3 regions of the Blautia sp. MSK.18.38 genome follow, and region 3 is predicted to be linked to each of the others. Evidence: riboswitches for the same ligand, from Rfam matches in the RefSeq annotation. Region 3 holds a riboswitch; each other region holds the start of a gene.
The links. A riboswitch is a leader RNA that binds a small molecule or an ion and turns the genes downstream of it on or off. The one in region 3 is predicted to bind cobalamin.
Positions count from the first base shown of each region.

Region 1: linked by a shared signal. The riboswitch ahead of NE638_RS03995 (ABC transporter substrate-binding protein) and the one ahead of NE638_RS13275 (ABC transporter permease) in region 3 are both predicted to bind cobalamin.
Region 2: linked by a shared signal. The riboswitch ahead of nikB (nickel ABC transporter permease) and the one ahead of NE638_RS13275 (ABC transporter permease) in region 3 are both predicted to bind cobalamin.

Region 1 is NZ_JANFYP010000004.1:63,944-70,214, reverse strand. It holds gene NE638_RS04005 (DUF1836 domain-containing protein) at 1-263, opposite strand, end outside; gene pcrA (DNA helicase PcrA) at 409-2,652, shown strand; cobalamin riboswitch at 2,751-3,046, shown strand; gene NE638_RS03995 (ABC transporter substrate-binding protein) at 3,150-4,244, shown strand; gene NE638_RS03990 (FecCD family ABC transporter permease) at 4,259-5,344, shown strand; gene NE638_RS03985 (ABC transporter ATP-binding protein) at 5,344-6,099, shown strand; gene NE638_RS03980 (CGGC domain-containing protein) at 6,136-6,271, shown strand, end outside.
Region 2 is NZ_JANFYP010000015.1:58,407-64,677, reverse strand. It holds gene hisB (imidazoleglycerol-phosphate dehydratase HisB) at 1-467, shown strand, start outside; gene hisIE (bifunctional phosphoribosyl-AMP cyclohydrolase/phosphoribosyl-ATP diphosphatase HisIE) at 486-1,766, shown strand; gene NE638_RS10690 (M14 family metallopeptidase) at 1,938-2,897, shown strand; cobalamin riboswitch at 3,183-3,371, shown strand; gene nikB (nickel ABC transporter permease) at 3,556-4,494, shown strand; gene nikC (nickel transporter permease) at 4,495-5,325, shown strand; gene NE638_RS10675 (ABC transporter substrate-binding protein) at 5,383-6,271, shown strand, end outside.
Region 3 is NZ_JANFYP010000022.1:5,246-11,516, reverse strand. It holds gene NE638_RS13285 (ABC transporter ATP-binding protein) at 1-597, opposite strand, end outside; gene nikC (nickel transporter permease) at 578-1,441, opposite strand; gene NE638_RS13275 (ABC transporter permease) at 1,457-2,386, opposite strand; cobalamin riboswitch at 2,523-2,696, opposite strand; gene NE638_RS13270 (MATE family efflux transporter) at 2,844-4,202, opposite strand; gene NE638_RS13265 (ABC-2 transporter permease) at 4,358-5,032, opposite strand; gene NE638_RS13260 (ABC transporter ATP-binding protein) at 5,029-5,877, opposite strand; gene NE638_RS13255 (GntR family transcriptional regulator) at 5,880-6,254, opposite strand.

The sequences.
Region 1 (6,271 bases), on a different contig from region 3:
ATCAGCATCAGCAGATGCTCCCGGGAATACCGCTTTTTTTCCGGCGGGGGAAGGAGCTTGTTCTTTGCGTAATTGTTGATCATGGTCTTGGTCAGGATCTTGTCATCATCATGACGCTTGGTGGAAGCGAGATTATCTTCCATAAAGGTTGTGACCTGATCCATGTAAAGAGCAATATTGGGAATTTCATCGGGTTTTATATAATCAAGCTCAGCAATTTTTGCAAAAATGCTGTTCATCATTTCTTTTTCGTTTTCTGTCATCGCATTATCACCTCTGCTCCCTATTATATAGTTTTAAATACTACTTGTAAAGAAACTTTTTTTCAGAGAGGTGGGTTTACCGGAAAGTAAAGTCATGATAGTATATAAAGATACTGTTCATATGGAAAAAGAAATGGAGATCAAAATGAGTATACATGATGCTTTGGACACATTGAATCCTATGCAGCGGGAAGCTGCCGTACATACAGAGGGACCACTTCTGATCCTCGCAGGAGCCGGTTCCGGAAAAACAAGAGTGCTGACCCACAGGATCGCCTATTTAATGGAAGAAAAGGGTGTAAACCCATGGAATATCCTGGCGATCACCTTTACTAACAAGGCCGCCAGTGAGATGCGGGAACGTGTGAATAAAATTGCGGGAATGGGTGCGGAGAGCGTATGGGTCTCCACCTTCCATTCCGCCTGCGTGAGGATCCTGCGCAGACATATTGAGGTGCTGGGCTTTGGCAGTAATTTTACCATCTATGATGCCGACGACCAGAAAACAGTCATGAAGGAAATCTTCCGGAAGTTTGATATCAATACCAAGATCTACAAGGAACGCGCTGTTCTTGCTGAGATTTCCCATGCCAAGGATGAACTGATCACACCGGAAGAGATGGAGCTGAATGCGGGCGGCGATCCGGATGCACGGAAGATTGCCGGTATGTATAAGGAATATCAGTCTATCCTCCGGGGAAACAATGCGCTGGATTTTGATGACCTGATCGTGAAGACTGTGGAGCTTTTTCAGCATAATCCGGATATCCTGGACTATTATCAGGAACGTTTCAAATATATTATGGTGGATGAGTATCAGGATACCAATACTGCCCAGTTTAAATTTGTAAGTCTTCTTGCCGAGAAATACAAGAATCTCTGTGTGGTTGGTGATGATGATCAGTCCATCTATCGTTTTCGTGGAGCAAATATCGGGAATATCTTAGGCTTTGAGAAGGTTTTTCCTGAGGCTAAGGTGGTGCGCCTGGAACAGAATTACCGTTCTACCCAGAACATCCTCAATGCAGCCAATGAGGTGATCGTCAACAACACAGAGCGTAAGGAAAAACGCCTCTGGACAGAGAACGAAGAGGGCGATAAAGTACATTTCCGTCAGTTCAACAACGGATTTGAGGAAGCGGAGTATGTTGCAGGAGAGATCATCCAGGGGCGCCGCAACGGGAAATTCCAGTACAAGGACTGTGCAGTACTTTATCGGACCAATGCCCAGTCCCGTCTCTTTGAGGAGAAATTTCTCCTGGCAAATGTTCCTTATAAGATTGTCGGCGGCGTGAACTTTTATGCCCGCAAAGAGATCAAGGATCTGTTAAGCTATCTGAAGACCCTTGACAATGCCAGTGATGATCTGGCTGTGCGCAGGATCTTAAATGTGCCAAAAAGAGGGATCGGACTCACCAGCATCGGCCGTGTCCAGGACTATGCGGATATGATGAACCTGAGCTTTTACGATGCGCTCCGCGTGGTGGAGGAAGTACCGTCCATTGGCAGGGCAGCAGGAAAGATCAATGATTTTGTATCCTTTATCCAGGGACTGAAAAGTAAGGCAGAGGCCTATACAGTCCGTGAAACCCTGGAAGAGGTCATTGAGCTTACCGGTTATGTGAAGGAACTGGAGGCAGAGAAAACGGAGGAGGCCCAGGCGAGGATCGAAAATATCGATGAGCTGATCTCCAAGACAGAATCCTTCCAGGAAGCCATGGAGGAGGCCGGACAGCCGGCAACACTTTCTGCATTTCTGGAGGAGATCGCACTGGTGGCAGATATCGATTCTGTTGATCCGGATCAGGATTATGTGCTGCTGATGACCCTTCACAGTGCCAAGGGACTGGAATTCCCAAATGTATTTATCGTGGGAATGGAGGACGGTGTTTTTCCGGGGTATGCTTCCATCTGGTCCGGTGATCCGTCGGATATCGAGGAGGAGCGAAGGCTCTGTTATGTGGGGATCACCCGTGCCATGAAGGAACTGACCTTAACCTGTGCAAAACAGCGGATGATCCGTGGGGAGACTCAGTATAACCGTGTGTCACGTTTTGTAAGGGAGGTTCCACGGGAGCTGGTAGATCTTGGACATACCATTCAGGAGAAAAAGCCCAGGGTAGATGATATCGTATCTCCGAAAAGCGCCTATGCCCAGATGAAAATGAATTTCCAGGCAAAGAGCACCCTGCAGAAAAAAGATTTCACAGTGAAGAAGGCGGACAGCCTGGACTATGGTGAGGGAGACACGGTCCGTCATGTGAAATTCGGAGTCGGTATCGTAAAAAATATCGCAGACGGCGGCAGAGACTACGAAGTGACGGTAGACTTTGACAAAGTCGGCGTGAAAAAAATGTTCGCCGGTTTTGCCAAGCTGAAAAAGATCTGAGAGGGATCTCTCCGGGCAGACTATTTCTGCAAAAAAATGTAAAAATCCGGCCTCAAGGTTGTAATTGGAAAACCGGTATGTTAGAATCAGTATCAGCGTAATTGAATTGCTGTGAAGTGGACAGTATCACCGGCACATATGCTGTCGGATACTGTGAGAGGGAATCGGGTAAAAAGCCTGAGCGGTTGCGGCCACTGTATACAGAAGAAGGGATTTCACATGCCATTGCAGAAACTCATGTGAGAAGGCGAAATCCCGATGTCAGAGAGATTCTGGAGAAAATTCTGATACATCATTCATGATCGGCTAAAAGATGAATGGTGTATCAGTTTTTATTTTGCGGAGTTTTTTCTGAGTCTGTAAGTCAGGAAACCTGCTTGACAGTATGTAAGTGGGAGCTTCCGTACAAAGTGTTCCGTGCAGATTTTATGAAGCCCCATCTTTTCGGTTACCCATAGGCAACAGGAGATAAAACAGGCGAAAAGAGAGGAAATGAAATGAAAAACAAGTATGTATCCACAAGAATCATGGCAATGGTAATGGCAGCGGCAATGACCGTATCAGCAGCTCCGGCTGTTTATGCCGCAGAGAGAGCAGACTCCGAGACCATCAAGGAAGACAATCAGCCGGCAGCAGAAGACAGTACAGAGTCTGCAGACACCGAAGATTCTTCCGCAGAGGCAACCAAGACAGAATATCCTCTGACCATCACAACCTATGATTACGATGGAAACGAAATCGAAACCACTTATGAAAAAGCACCGGAAAAAGTCCTTGCTGTATATCAGGGAAGCATTGAGACTATGCTCGCACTTGGTCTGGAAGACCACCTGGTAGCTACCGCAGGTCTTGATAATGAAGTTCCGGAAGATCTCAAAGAAGCATTCTCAAAAACAAATTATCTTGACGAATTTACCCCATCCCTTGAAACTGTAACAATGCTGGAGCCGGATATGATCTTATCCTGGAGCTCTCTTTTCTCTGATGAGAATCTGGGAAATGTAACAGACTGGATCGACAAAGGCTGCAACACCTACTACAACACCAATACTCGTCCGGACGGCGACAGAACACTGGAAAATGAATTCACAGATATCTTAAATATCGGAAAGATCTTCGATGTACAGGACAAAGCACAGGCTATCGTTGATGATGCAAAAGCAGTGATCGACAAAACTCTTACTGCAACTGCAGATGTAAAAGACAAACCAAGCGTAATGGTATTGGAGCCTCTTGGAGATGACATCACAAACTATGGCGTAAAGAGCCTTGGCGGAGATATGGTAACACAGTTAGGCGCAACTCTTGCAAACCCGGATGCTTCCACCGTTGGAAAAGAGGATATCATCGCAGCCAACCCTGACGTGATCTTTGTGGTTTACATGCCATATGCAGGAGATGATCCGGAAACTGTTAAGAACAGCCAGCTTGCAGTGATCCAGGATGATGAGTCCCTGAAGAGCCTTGACGCAGTAAAGAACGGACGTGTTTACCCGATCATGCTCAGTGAGATGTATGCAAGTGCAACACGTACCCAGGACGGAATCGAAACTTTTGCAAAGGGATTATATCCGGACGTAAATCTTGACTGATCGGAGAAAATGCAGTGAAAGAAACAGCTTCACAGAGAAAAAAAGATAAGGTGCTCAGAACATCCATGTATGTGGCAGTTCTCATCGGACTTGCAGGATTCCTTATTTTTTCCATACTTGCAGCCATCACTTTTGGAAATGCGGATCTGTCACTGAAGGATGTATACAGCGTTATCGCTTATAAATTGTTTCATATAAAAAGTCTGTCCGCCTATGCGGAAGGCGCAGTTCATGATGTTGTGTGGCTGATCCGGCTGCCTAGAGTCCTTCTGGCTCTGGCAGTTGGAATGGCTCTTTCCGTGTGCGGCGTGGTGATGCAGGCTATCGTGCAGAACCCGCTGGCAGACCCGTATGTGCTGGGTATCTCATCTGGTGCATCTCTGGGTGCCACACTGGCCATCATGCTTGGAATCGGAAGCTTTCTTGGTGGAAACTCTGTGGGAATCACAGCTTTCATTGGCGCGATGATCACTTCTTTTGCGGTGATCGCCATTGCAAACATGGGTGGAAAGGCAACTTCCGCAAAACTGATCCTTGCGGGAATGGCGGTCAGCGCAGTCTGTTCTGCTTTTTCCAATTTTGTCATTTATATTACCAATGACAAAAATGCGGCAACAGAAGTTATGAAGTGGAGCATGGGAAGTCTTGCCGGAGCAAGCTGGACCAGAGTGGGAGTAATGCTTCCGGTCACGCTGGTGTGCGTGGCTGTTTTCTGGACGCAGTACCGGAACCTGAATCTGATGCTTCTGGGAGATGACGTATCCATTACCCTTGGAACAGATCTGCACAGACTGCGGACTTTTTATCTGATCATTGCTTCTGTTATGATCGGATTTGCCGTGTACTGTGCCGGTGTAATCGGATTTGTGGGACTGGTGATCCCTCATGTGGTCCGGATCCTTTTTGGAACAGATCACAGAAAACTGCTCCCCTTAAGTGCGCTTCTTGGTGCATCGTTTCTGATCTGGTGCGATGTGGCATGTCGTGTGATCCTTAAAAATTCCGAGATGCCCATCGGTGTGCTGGTATCCATTATCGGTGCTCCCTGCTTTATTTATCTGCTTGTGCGGAAATCCTATGGATTCGGAGGTGCCCGGTAATGAAGATCACCACAGAAAATATTCAGGTTGGCTTTCACGCCAGACAGATCCTGAAGGGAATCTCCATGGAATCCCAGGATAAGGAACTGGTAGGAATCATCGGACCAAACGGAAGCGGAAAATCCACTTTGCTGAAATGCATTTACCGTATTCTGAAACCAGACGCAGGAGCCGTGTATCTGGACGGCGAGGAGCTTCATTCCATGAGTGTTCGAAGCTCTGCGAAAAAAATGGCCGTGGTGGCACAGCACAATTATTATAATTTTGATTTTACGGTCCGCGAGGTGGTTCTTATGGGGCGTGCGCCTCATAAAAAGACTCTGGAACGGGACAATGCAAAAGATTACCAGATCGTGGATGAAGCGCTGAAAACCGTACAGATGGAGGCGTTTGCAGACCGTACCTTTTCCACTCTTTCCGGAGGAGAGCAGCAGAGGGTGATCCTGGCAAGAGCACTTGCCCAGCAGACCTCTGCACTGATTCTGGATGAGCCTACCAATCATCTGGACATTACCCACCAGATCATGCTGATGGAGCTGGTGAAAAAACTTAATGTAACCGTGATCTCCGCTATTCACGATCTGAATATTGCAGCAGCATACTGTGATAAGATCTATGTACTGAAGGACGGAGTTCTGGAAGGTTACGGAACGCCGGAAGAAGTCCTGACCCCGGAGCTGATCCGCAGGATCTATAAAGTAGAAGCGGAGATCGTTTACGACAGCCGCGGAAAGATGCATATTTTGTTTTTATGATTCTGGCTGTGAGGCGGGATGCATAGAGGGAAAAAGATGAAAAAGATCGGGATTTTGACATGCCTTAATTCCAATGATGTGTGTACCAGGGCAGGATGTCTGTCTGCATTTCGGGAAAGAAGAGATTTTTTTTCCGGCTATCCGGAAGATACGATTCTGGCAGCTGTGATGA
Region 2 (6,271 bases), on a different contig from region 3:
TGGACGGTTTTACGCGCCATGGACTGTATGATCTTACACTGAGAGTCCACGGTGATCTGAATGTAGATGATCATCACACCATTGAAGATACGGGGATCGTCCTTGGAAACGCTATCCGCGAGGCAGTTGGCGACAAAAAAGGGATCAAACGTTACGGCAGCTGTATCCTTCCTATGGATGAAGTGCTTGTGCTCTGCGCAGTAGATCTTTCCGGAAGACCTTATCTCGGATGGGATGCAGAGTTTTCTACGGAAAAAATAGGAGATATGGCTACAGAGATGGTAAAGGAATTCTTTTATGCAATATCCTATTCCGCGGCAATGAATCTTCACATCAAGGTTCTTTCCGGAGGAAACAGCCATCATGTGGCAGAGGCCATGTTTAAAAGCTTTGCGAAAGCCCTTGATGCAGCAACACAGTACGATTCCCGGATTACAGACGTGCTTTCTACCAAGGGAAGCCTCTGATACAGAAGGAGACCACTTATGAACAAACAGTTGATCCCATGCCTTTATCTTCATTCAGAAAAGGCGGTAACAGGATTTGGACAGAGAAATCTTTTCGGAGACGGAAATGTAGAAACACTTGCAAAATTTTACGGTGACAATGGGGCAGATGAGCTTCTGGTATTTGACTTTTCTTCCGCAGATGCAGAGCATGACCGTGCGATCGGAAAAATCCGTGATATCTGTCAGGTATCTGAGATCCCGGTGATCGCAGCGGGAAATATCAAACGTATGGAAGATGTAAAAAAGCTGATCTATGCGGGATGTGCCAAAGTTGTACTGAATTTTTCGAAAGAGAATAATATCAAGCTTCTGGAAGAAGTATCCCGGCGCTTTGGAAAAGAGCGTATGATGATCAGCATCTCTGATCTGAGAGAATTCACAGAAAATCAGGATCTGATCGAAACATATGCAGACACTGTTCTGGCTTTGGACACTGTCGAAAATGAAATTGCAGAGATTTCTCAGATTTCCATTGTTCTTCATACCGATGAAAACAGATCTGAGAACGTTCTGGAGCTTTTAGGAGAACCAGCTGTGTCCGGACTTTGCGGTGCTTATGTAAGCAGTCTTGAAAATGATCTGCATACATTTAAGGAAACTTGCGAAGAAGCCGGAATTCCGGTAAACACATATAAAAGTAATATTGCATGGTCGGACTTTAAATTAAACAGTGACGGAATGGTTCCGGTTATTGTCCAGGATTACCGGACGGATGAAGTACTGATGCTGGCCTATATGAATGAGCTTGCTTTTAACACAACATTGAAGCTTGGAAAAATGACATACTGGAGCCGCAGCCGGAATGAGCTCTGGACCAAAGGTCTGACATCCGGACACGTACAGTATGTAAAGTCTCTTACCATTGACTGTGATAATGATACGATCCTTGCCAAAGTGGAGCAGGTGGGCGCAGCCTGCCATACAGGAAACCGTACCTGTTTCTTCAAACCGCTGATGAAAAAAGAGTACGATGATACCAACCCACTTCACGTGTTCCAGAATGTGTATGATGTGATCACTGACCGAAAAGAACATCCAAAGGAAGGTTCCTATACCAATTATCTTTTTGATAAAGGAATCGACAAGATTTTGAAAAAAGTCGGTGAAGAATGCACAGAGATCGTCATTGCAGCCAAAAATCCGGATAAAGAAGAGATTAAATACGAAATTTCAGATTTTCTTTATCATATGATGGTACTCATGGTGGAAAAAGGAGTCAGCTGGGAAGAAATCACCAAAGAATTGGTAAAAAGATAAATTATATATCATTCAGGAAAAAAGCTTTTGTACGTCGGATCAGAATGAACGGTTACGAAAGCTTTTTTCTGTTTTCCCGGAATCTTAAAAGAATATGTACAATTTCGGTTAGGCATGATATACTTATCGTCAAAAGTGCGGAAATATAAAAAAGGAAAAGGGAAACAACCAATGATCAAAATTGATGACTGGGTGATTGAAAAAGGAGAGAAGGCACAGGGGAAAATTAAGATCACAGGATACGGCATAGCAATGCCGGCAACTGTGATATGCGGAGTGAAAGACGGACCGACGATATTGATCACAGCGGGAATACACAGTGCGGAGTATGTAGGAATCCAGGCGGCAATGGAACTTGCAAAAGAATTTCAACCGGAAGAACTGAAGGGAAATGTGATCATCGTTCCACTGGTCAATGTCAGTGGCTTTGAGCATCGCACCATGAGTCTGGTCTATGAGGATGGCAAGAACCTGAACCGCGTTTTCCCCGGAGATCCTGAGGGAACAGCTGCAGATCGTATTGCCTATGCTATAGTGACAAAGCTTTTTTCCATAGCAGATTATTATATCGACCTGCATAGCGGAGATGGGTTCGAACAGCTTCATCCCTATGTTTATTATGTAGGGGTTGTAGATGAAAAGACAGCAGAGAAATCATTACATATGGCACGGCATATCGGCGTAAAATATGTGGTCCGTTCCACAACCGCCACAGGTGGCGCCTACAATTATGCTTCTTCTCTTGGAATTCCAAGTATTCTCATCGAAAGAGGCGGACACAGCTACTGGACCTGGGAGGAAGTAGAACAGGATAAAAGAGACGTCCGTCACCTTGTTTTTCATCTCCAGGGAAAGAAATGTCATGGTCTGAAGCATTACCGTCAGATGCTTCTTGAAAATGTAGTCTATGAATATGCGCCGTATACCGGATGCTGGTATCCATCCAAGAAGCCTGGAGAGTACTTCTTTAAGGGAGAAGAACTGGGTGAACTGAAAGATTACTATGGAAATTTACTTTACACATCTATTGCAACTGAAAACGGAGTCGTACTTTATCAAACAGCCAGTCTGAACATTATTGAAGACGGACCAATGATCGCATATGCAGCGATCACGGAGACTCTGACCTGATAGTAAACAACCTTTTCAGAACGCTTCTGTCTGAAATCATATTGAAACAGTAAGAAAACCGGGTTTTACCATTTGCTATTCTATTTGTAAAAACAGCGAGGTAAAATCCGTGTTTTTTTTAGCAGATCAGATAAATCCAATTGTCATATCCCCCATGGGGGATATATACAATTCAAGCATCTTTAACAAAATTTATGAGTTTTCTAAAAATATAACATTTTTCCATAGACATAAACTATAGTTTTATCATATAATGTTGCAGTAATTTAACAGCATTTGCTGATTTTCACATCAGCCGTTGTAAGTTCTGAGAGGATTAATAGGGAAACCGGTGTAAATCCGGTACGATCCCGTCACTGTAAGGGGGAATCCTCAGACAAAGTACCACTGGTCGAGTACGTGAGAAATAGACCGGGAAGGTGCCTGAGGGTAAGGATCCTAAGTCAGGAGACCTGCTTGCAATTGTTTTAAAATGATTCTTACGGAAGATAGGAAGCATATTTATTTTGTGTGCCCGTATTTCGTCACGGGCTTTTTTCGTGCAAATTTTCTAAAATTCCATGCATATTCTGCATATTAAGAATCCAATAGTTTCTTTTATCTAACTAAATTAAAACGGCAATGTTAAAATCGCATCAAATGAGGAAAGGAGTAAAACGTGACAAAGAAACAAGTAGGAAAAAGATTTCTCCAGATCATCATTGTATTATTTGGAATCAGCTTTTTCACATTTGGACTGACCTATCTGTCACCTGGTGATCCTGCGGAGATCATGCTGACAGAGTGTGGTAATCTTCCTACACCAGAGCTTCTGGAACAGACAAGACATGAGCTTGGCCTTGATCAGCCCTTTCTCGTGCAGTATGGTTCCTGGCTGAAGGGTGTTGTTACAGGAGATATGGGACAGTCCTATTCTTTCAAAATGCCGGTAACAGATAAACTGGTATCCTGTTTCTGGCCGACGCTGAGGATGTCGTTGCTGGCACTTCTGATGATGGTCATTATTTCCATACCGCTTGGAATCCTGGCCGCTGTATATCAGAACAAATTCCCGGATTATTTTGTGAGAGGAATTACCTTTGTGGGAGTATCTGTTCCAAGCTTCTGGCTGGGCCTGATCCTTCTCAGCATCTTTGGTGTTCAGCTTCGCTGGATCAATGTTGCAGGAGGCAGTACTGATTTTAAATCCATGATCCTCCCGGCGCTGACTCTTGCACTTGCCATGTCTGCAAAATATACCAGACAGGTAAGAAGTGCAGTACTGGAGGAACTTCACCAGGATTATGTCACAGGTGCAAGAATGCGTGGAATCAAGGAAAGCGTTATTCTCTGGAAACACGTCCTTCCTAACGTAATGCTTCCTCTGGTAACATTGCTGGGACTTTCCCTTGGAAGTCTTCTGGGAGGTACTGCAGTTGTAGAGATCATTTACAACTGGCCTGGAATGGGAAATATGGCAGTAAAAGCAATTTCCTGTCGTGACTATCCTCTTGTACAGGGCTATGTACTCTGGATCGCGATCCTGTACATGTGCATCAACCTGCTTGTGGATCTGTCCTATACTTATCTCGATCCAAGACTTAAGGAGGATAGATAATTGAAAAAGGTATTACGAACATTCAAAGAAAATAAACAGTTCACTCTTTTCTTCATTCTGGGTCTCGTGGTGATCGGAATTGCGATCTTTGCGCCACAGCTCTCACCATATGATCCACTGAATGCAGTTATGACCGAATCACTGCAGGAGCCAAGCTCCGCTCATCTATTCGGAACGGATAAGCTTGGACGAGATCTTCTTTCCCGTGTTATCTTCGGAACAAGAACCTCTCTGATCATGACCTTATGTCTGGTTGCGGTGATCTTTGTCATCGGTACATTTTTAGGAGTTATTGCCGGATATTTCGGCGGCGTTGTGGATGCAGTGATCATGCGTATCGCAGATATGATGATCTCCTTCCCTGGGCTTGTACTGGCCATTGCCATTGCCGGCATGCTTGGACCAAACCTGGTCAATGCCGTTATCTCCATTGCGGCTGTAAGCTGGACAAAATATGCCCGTCTTGCACGAAGTATGGTCTTGAAAGTCAAGAAGAGTCTTTACATAGAGGCAGCTATAGTAAACGGAACAAAGACCTGGAAAATTCTTCTTGTACACATTCTTCCCAACATGGTAACCCAGATGGTGGTAACTGCGGCAGCAGATATCGGAACTATGATGCTGGAGCTGGCTTCCCTTTCATTCCTGGGATTTGGTGCAACTGCGCCGACACCGGAGTGGGGACTGATGCTGAATGAAGGAAGAACCTACATGGCAAAGGCGCCATGGCTTATGATCTACCCTGGTATCGCTATCGTGATCTGTGTTGTTGTTTTCAACATGCTTGGAGACAGCATCCGTGATGTACTGGATCCGCGTCAGGATCAATAAAACAACTCTGTAACAAACCAACACCATATGATCAGTTATTATCTTTAGGAGGATGAAATGAGAAATAATGTAGTTAAAAAAGTGCTGGCTGCTACACTTGCATGTATGATGACTTTTTCCATGACAACAGTGGCTCAGGCAAAGGGTGACAAAAAAAGTGATAAGGAAATCACCATCGGAGTAACAAGCTTTGCAGATACACTGGAGCCGACAGAGCAGTATTTCAGCTGGGTTGTATCCCGTTATGCGATCGGCGAGTGCCTCACAAAATTCGATGAGAACGGTGAGATCGTTCCATGTCTTGCGGAAAAGTGGGAAAACAGTGACGATGGAAAAACATGGACCTTCAAGATCCGTGAGGGCGTAAAATTCTCCAACGGTGACGATATGACACCGGAAATGGTAAAAGCCTCCATCGAACGTACCGCTGAAAAGAGTGACCGTGTTCCGGAATTCTTTGATCTCGACAGCCTCGAAGTTGACGGACAGAACTTGATTTTCCACCTGAACAGAGCAAATGCAAACATGGCCGGATGCCTTGCAGACCCGCTGTTTCTGATCGTAAATACAAATGTAGATGATTCTACATTTGCCATGGAAGGACCGATCTGTACAGGACCTTACGCAGTAGAGTCTTTCAGCCCGACGGATTCCTGTATCGTAGTAAAAAATGAGAACTACTGGGATGGAGAAGTTCCCCTTGATAAAGTTACACTGAAATGTGTGGATGACCAGACAACACGTTCCATGGCTCTTCAGACAGGTGAGATCGATATCGCTTACAACCTGAAAACAGAGAACCTGGTTGAGTTTGAGGGAAATGACAATTACGACATCCAGGAGCTTCAGTCTCTTCGCTCCACCTATGCATTCATGAACCAGAATGAGGATCATGCACTCAGCGATAAGGCTCTTCGCCAGGCACTTCTTCGTGGCCTTGACAAGG
Region 3 (6,271 bases):
TTCCAGGATCTGCTTCTGTACGGTTACATCCAAGGCTGTCGTCGGCTCATCTGCGATCAGATAATCCGGTTTCATGGACATGGCAATGGCGATCATAACACGTTGGCACATACCACCAGACAATTCGTAAGGTTTTTTCTTCATCAGTTCTTCCGGATCACGCAGATTCATCATCCGCAGACTTTCCAACGCTACTTCCCTTGCCTGTTTTTTGCTCATTTTGCGATGTTTTCTCAGTCCTTCCAGAAGCAGTTGTTCAACTGTAAAAAGCGGATCAAGAGCAGCAGTCGGATCCTGAAAGATCATTCCGATCCTGTCTCCGTATAACTGTCGTTTTTCTTTTCCTGATAACTTCAGAAGACTCTTTTCGTTCAGTGTCACATCTCCGGATATCACCTTTCCATTTCCTGCAAGCAGATTCATGATCGTCAGAGAGGTAACTGACTTGCCGCTTCCACTTTCTCCCACCAGAGCATGGATCCTTCCGCGTTTTACTTCCAGGCTGACATCTTTTACTGCATGAACCATTCCGTGAGATGTCTGAAACTCCACATGTAGTCTTTTTACCCTTAGGACATCATTTTTGGGCTGTTCCATTCTGTATTCCCTCCCCCAGATAATTAAATGCCAGAACAATGATCATGATCAGTATGCCCGGATAAAACATCAGTCTTGGATAAGTCTGGATATAACTTCTACTGTCACTGAGCATGATCCCCCATTCCGGTGTCGGTGCCTGCACACCAAGGCCGATAAAGGAAAAACCGGCAATTGACAGAATGATCGAACCGATTTCCATTGTTGCCAGTGCGATCACAGATGGCAGGATATTTCTCAATACATGCCTAAATATGATCCTTGCGTGGCCGCAGCCGCCGGCTTTTAGTGCGGTCATATAATTTTTATTTTTTTCCTGAAGTGTCAATGCTCGGGCAAGCCTTGCATATTCTGCCCAGGATACGACCGATAAGGACAGAATCAGATGAGCGCCGCTGGCTCCTACGGTTCCTGCAATGGCAAGTGCCACAATAAAGACCGGCATAGCCATAAATACATCAATGATCCTCATAATTATGGAATCGATTTTTCCACCTACATATCCGGCAAACAGTCCGATCGGCACCCCGACACATACAGTAATCAGAAGCACCGTAAAGCTATAGCTCAGTGAATACCGGCTGCCCCAGAGAAGTCTTGATAAAATACATCGTCCCAGCTGATCAGTACCTAAAGGATATGCCGCCGACGGATTCTTTAATTTTATCGAAACATCCACAAGCAGTGGATCATGCGGCGCCAGTACAGGTGCAAAAATAGCTGCCAATGCAAAAATTATGACCACCATCAATCCTATTTTTGTTTTCGGTGACCGGAATACCTGTTTCCAGTACAGATTCTGGATCATGCTTTTTTCTGTTTTCTGCTTTCTTCTGCTTCCCATTCTATGATCTCTCCTTTACTTTAACTGGATTCGCCGGTCAATCGCAGAATAGGCGATATCCACAAGAAAATTTAATACTACAATGCCAACAGCCAGAATAAAGATAAAACATTGCAGCACCGGAGTGTCTTTTGAGATCACGGATTTCAATGCCAGATTTCCGATTCCCTGAATTGAAAAAATACTTTCTATCACAGCTGAGCCACAGAAAAAACCGATCACAATTGATACCAGACGTGTCAGCACAGGAATCAGGATATTTTTCAGACCATGACGCAAAATTACATTTACAGATGACAATCCCTTAGCTCTGCTGGCACGTATGTAATCCTGCTTCAGCACCTGTATCATATTGGTACGGATCAATCTCGTCATAATTCCAAAGAAACTGATATCCATGGCAAATGCCGCAAGAATCGGGATGCCTCCGGCATCTCCTCCGATCACGGAAATCACTTTTAGCTTTACTCCAAATATATAGAGCAGCATCAGACCGATCCAGAAAGACGGCATAGATACACTGAGGGACGACAAAATGCGAATGACTTTATCCAGAACTCTGTTTTCATAAATTGCCGACAAAATTCCAAGAGGGACTGACACGATCATCAACAATAAAAACGAAGTAACTGCCAGTTTAAATGTCTGTGGAAAATATCTTTTTAATTCCTCAAAAGCCGGTTTTCTGGTAGAATATGATTTTCCAAAATCGCCATGAAGTGCCTGATCCAGCCATTTCCCGTATTGTACCAGCACCGGCTGATCCAGTCCTTCCTCATGCCGTACTTCTTCTACCTGCTCCGGTGACGGATGCTCATATTTTTTCTCCGCCAGCACTCTGGCCGCATCACCTGCCGATATAAAACTCAGCATAAAAATAATAAATGTAACCGCCAGCACTACCGGAATCATAAATATAAAACGCTTTGCAATTACTTTTCCCATTTTCATTTCTCCTCATTTTTCATCTGTTTATTCGGTTAAAATAAAAAAAGCTGATATGATCCAGCATCATATCAGCACAAAAAACAAACCTCTACCTCAGGCAGAGCTTATTCCTTCTGTATCCCATCCGAATCAGAATTCTTCTGTCAAAAAGGCAAGTCTCCTGACTCCAGTTCTTCCTACTTACCATCTTCCCGGATCTCTCCAGTGATATTTTGGTTTTCGTCCCTGTCACAGTAGCGGTGGCTGTTCTGGCATTTCACCAGATTCCTTATTAAGTACTTTGTACACCCTTCTGACTATTCAATTTTCATAGTTGCAATGAATAAATATTATAATATCATACTTTTCTTTTTATATAAATAGTTTTTTGTCAAATATAAAATATCTGAACATTTCATAGTGAAACCCGGATATTTTCTGCCTGTATTATTATAAATCTCTTAAGTAAATAACATTATGTATGAACGGTGACTTCTTTATATTTCCGTATAATGATCATATAACTTACGAATAATAAAACAGCTGCGCTGCTCCATGCACAGATCTCTGCATAGTATATTCCATCTTCACCGATCAGTTTTGGCAGCAGCAGCGCAACACTGACACGCATTATAAATTCTGCAATGCCGCTGGCAAGCGGAATCAAAGTATTACCCAGGCCCTGGATAGCGGAACGATACACATACAGCAGATACAGCACCCACAAAAAGACAGCCATAATAAACAAATACTTATATGCTATATCCAATACCTGTCGGGTCTGATCCGGTTCACCGGATACAAACAGGGACAGTACATTACGTCCAAACAGTACCATCATGCCGGAAATGAAAGCCGAAGTGAGCACTGCCATATAAGTGCCGCTGCGCACGCCTTTTCGAATCCTCTGGTATTTTTTTGCACCAAGATTCTGGCCCACATAGGTTGTAATAGCATATCCATATGAAACGGCAGCCATCTCCAAAACCCCATACAGCTTGTTCGATGCCGTAAATCCCGCCACAAACAGAAAACCAAATCCATTGATCACATACTGTACCACAAGTCCTCCCACGGAGATGATCACATTCTGTATCGCAAGAGGAACCGCCAGTTCCAAAAGCCGCAGGCTCATAGAGGGCTGCCTGTAAAAGTCCTTCTTTTCCAGGCGGATATCCGGGATTTTACGTAATACGATCAAACAGTACAAGGCTGAAAATCCCTGTGCGATAACGGTTGCCACTGCTGCTCCGGCAATACCCCAGCCAAAAACCGCCACAAATAACAGATCCAGTCCCACATTGATCACTGCTGCCACTGTCATTGCGATCAACGGAGATCTGCTGTTTCCAAGTGCCCGAAGGATCGCTGCAAATATATTATAAGCAGCTATGATCGGGATTCCCGCAAAGATCAGCCGCAAATATAGCATTGTCAGATTAATGACATTATCCGGTGTCTGTAAAAATAAAAGAACATGATAAACTGTACCTTCACTTACTGCGAGTACGACCACAGACAGTAATGCTGTCATGATATAGCTTTTCGCTACTGCACATTTCAGATTTTCCTTTTCCCTTGCTCCATAATACTGAGATACAAGAATAGAAAAACCCTGTGTGATACCTGTCATGATCCCCAACACCAGCCATACCAGCCAATCTCCGGCACCTACTGCCGCCAGTGCTTTAACTCCTACCACTTGTCCGACAATCATGGTGTCTGCCATTGTATAAAACTGCTGAAAAATATTTCCAAGCATCATTGGTATGGCAAAAGTTATGATCAGTTTTCCGGGAGATCCGGCAGTCATATCTTTTTCATTAGTTCCCATAAGAATCTCCTTTTCTTTTCATCCTTGTCCGTTATTTTACAAGGGACTCTTACGAAACACAAGACTATTTTTTCACAAAGTTTTTCTCATATTTTTGGTAGCTATTACATCTTTATGATCATTATTTTTAATGGATCATTTTTGCCACGCCTATATTAAAACTCTTTCTTCTTCATGGCGCTCATACTATACTTATACGAAGCAAACCATATAAGCAGACTTAGCACAATAAGGGCAATCCCGATTTCAAAATCCCCTATTCCCCCTATCATATGCAGAATACTTTCTTTTAATCCCAAGTTAGTCTTCACAAAAGATCTAATTGTATAACAAATCGCAAAAATAATTAAAATTGCGATTGGCAGCACAATTCGCCCTTTCTCTCCTTCGAACCTTATCCTGATCGCGATCATAATTCCCGCAATTGCCTGAAACACAAAAAATGTGATCAACTCCATTGCCAGCATTTCCAGATCAAACACCTCTTCAGGATTTATGAGTACCATAATTCCTGCACAGATCATTCCAATGCACCATCCACATGCTGTCATGATAAAGGAAAAAATATATTTTTCTCTGACATATATTTTTTTATTTACGGGTAAAGAAAATAAATATGTGTAACCATGGCCATTTTCATCATAACTGATCGTATTACCTGAATATATCGCCAGAACAGATGGGATATACATTGCAATGAAAGCAGCTGCCGTTTTTCCTGTAAGTATAAAAAACAATGCTACAAACACTAACACCAAAAAAAGATTACCACCCTGTCGAAAAAACAATCGAAAATCCTTTTCCAAAAGCCCTCTGATTCCTTTCATCATCTTTCGCCCCCTGTCAACATCAGGATCACCTGATCGAGTGATCCGCTCTCTACTACGATTTCCGGATAATTTTCTATATAATACTGCTTCTCGTTCGTCAGACAGGCAACTCCAAAAAACTCTTTTTTCTCTTTCAAAAGATACCTTTTATCCACTGCCTGATATTGTTCCTCACTGACCTTCAACACTGCATATTTTTCAAGAATCGTATCCATCGCTTCATGAAGTACAATCTTTCCTTTATGTATCACATAAATGTCATCACACAGATGTTCTAAGTCCGAAGAAATATGTGAACTGATCAGGATACTTCTCTCCGGTTCTTCTTCCATATACTCTCTTAAAATATCCAGCATCCTTTCCCTCGCTCCGACATCAAGCCCTGCTGTCGGCTCATCCAGCATCAGGAATTCTGCCTGATGTGTCAATGCAATGATCAGATTCAGCTTTGCTTTCATTCCTGTTGAGTACTCTTTTATAAATTTATCCAACGGAATCTGATATTCTTCACACATCTGATGAAATTTTTCTGCTTCAAACTTTGGATACAATTTGGCAAGGACTGCCTCAACATCTTTCCCTTTCAAGTATCCACTGAATCCGGTTTCTGCCAGGACAACTCCCAGCTCTTCTTTCTCTTTTTCACTTAACTCTTCCGGTATTTTTCCCAGGATCTTTATCTCACCGGCATCATAAGAAATGAGTCCGAGCACTGCCTTGAACAAAGTACTCTTACCGGCTCCGTTCTCTCCAACCAGACCGGTGATTCTTCCTTTTTCTACATTTAACGAACAGTCTAACTGAAATTCACCGTAGCTTTTCTTTACTCCTTTGATCTCCAACATAATCATTCATCCTCCATGATGAGTTCAAACAACGAACGGATCTCTTCCTCTTTCATTCCGCAGCGCCTTCCCTTCTGAATTGCTGCTTCCAGATCCGCCTCAACCTCTTTCCTGCGCTCTTCTTCCATCAGCTGTGTATTCGAAGCCGCTACATACGTTCCTTTCCCATGAACTGTGACTGTCATGCCCTCTGCTTCCAGATTGTCATATGCTTTCTTCACAGTAAGTGCACTGATCTTCAATTCCTTTGCCATTGTTCTCACGGACGGCAATATATCATTTTCTTTTAACTCTCCGGAGATGATCTGCGCCTTGATCTGCTCCATGATCTGTTCATAAATTGGTACCATCGATGTATTATTGATTATAATCTTCATATGTTCCCTCCTGTTGC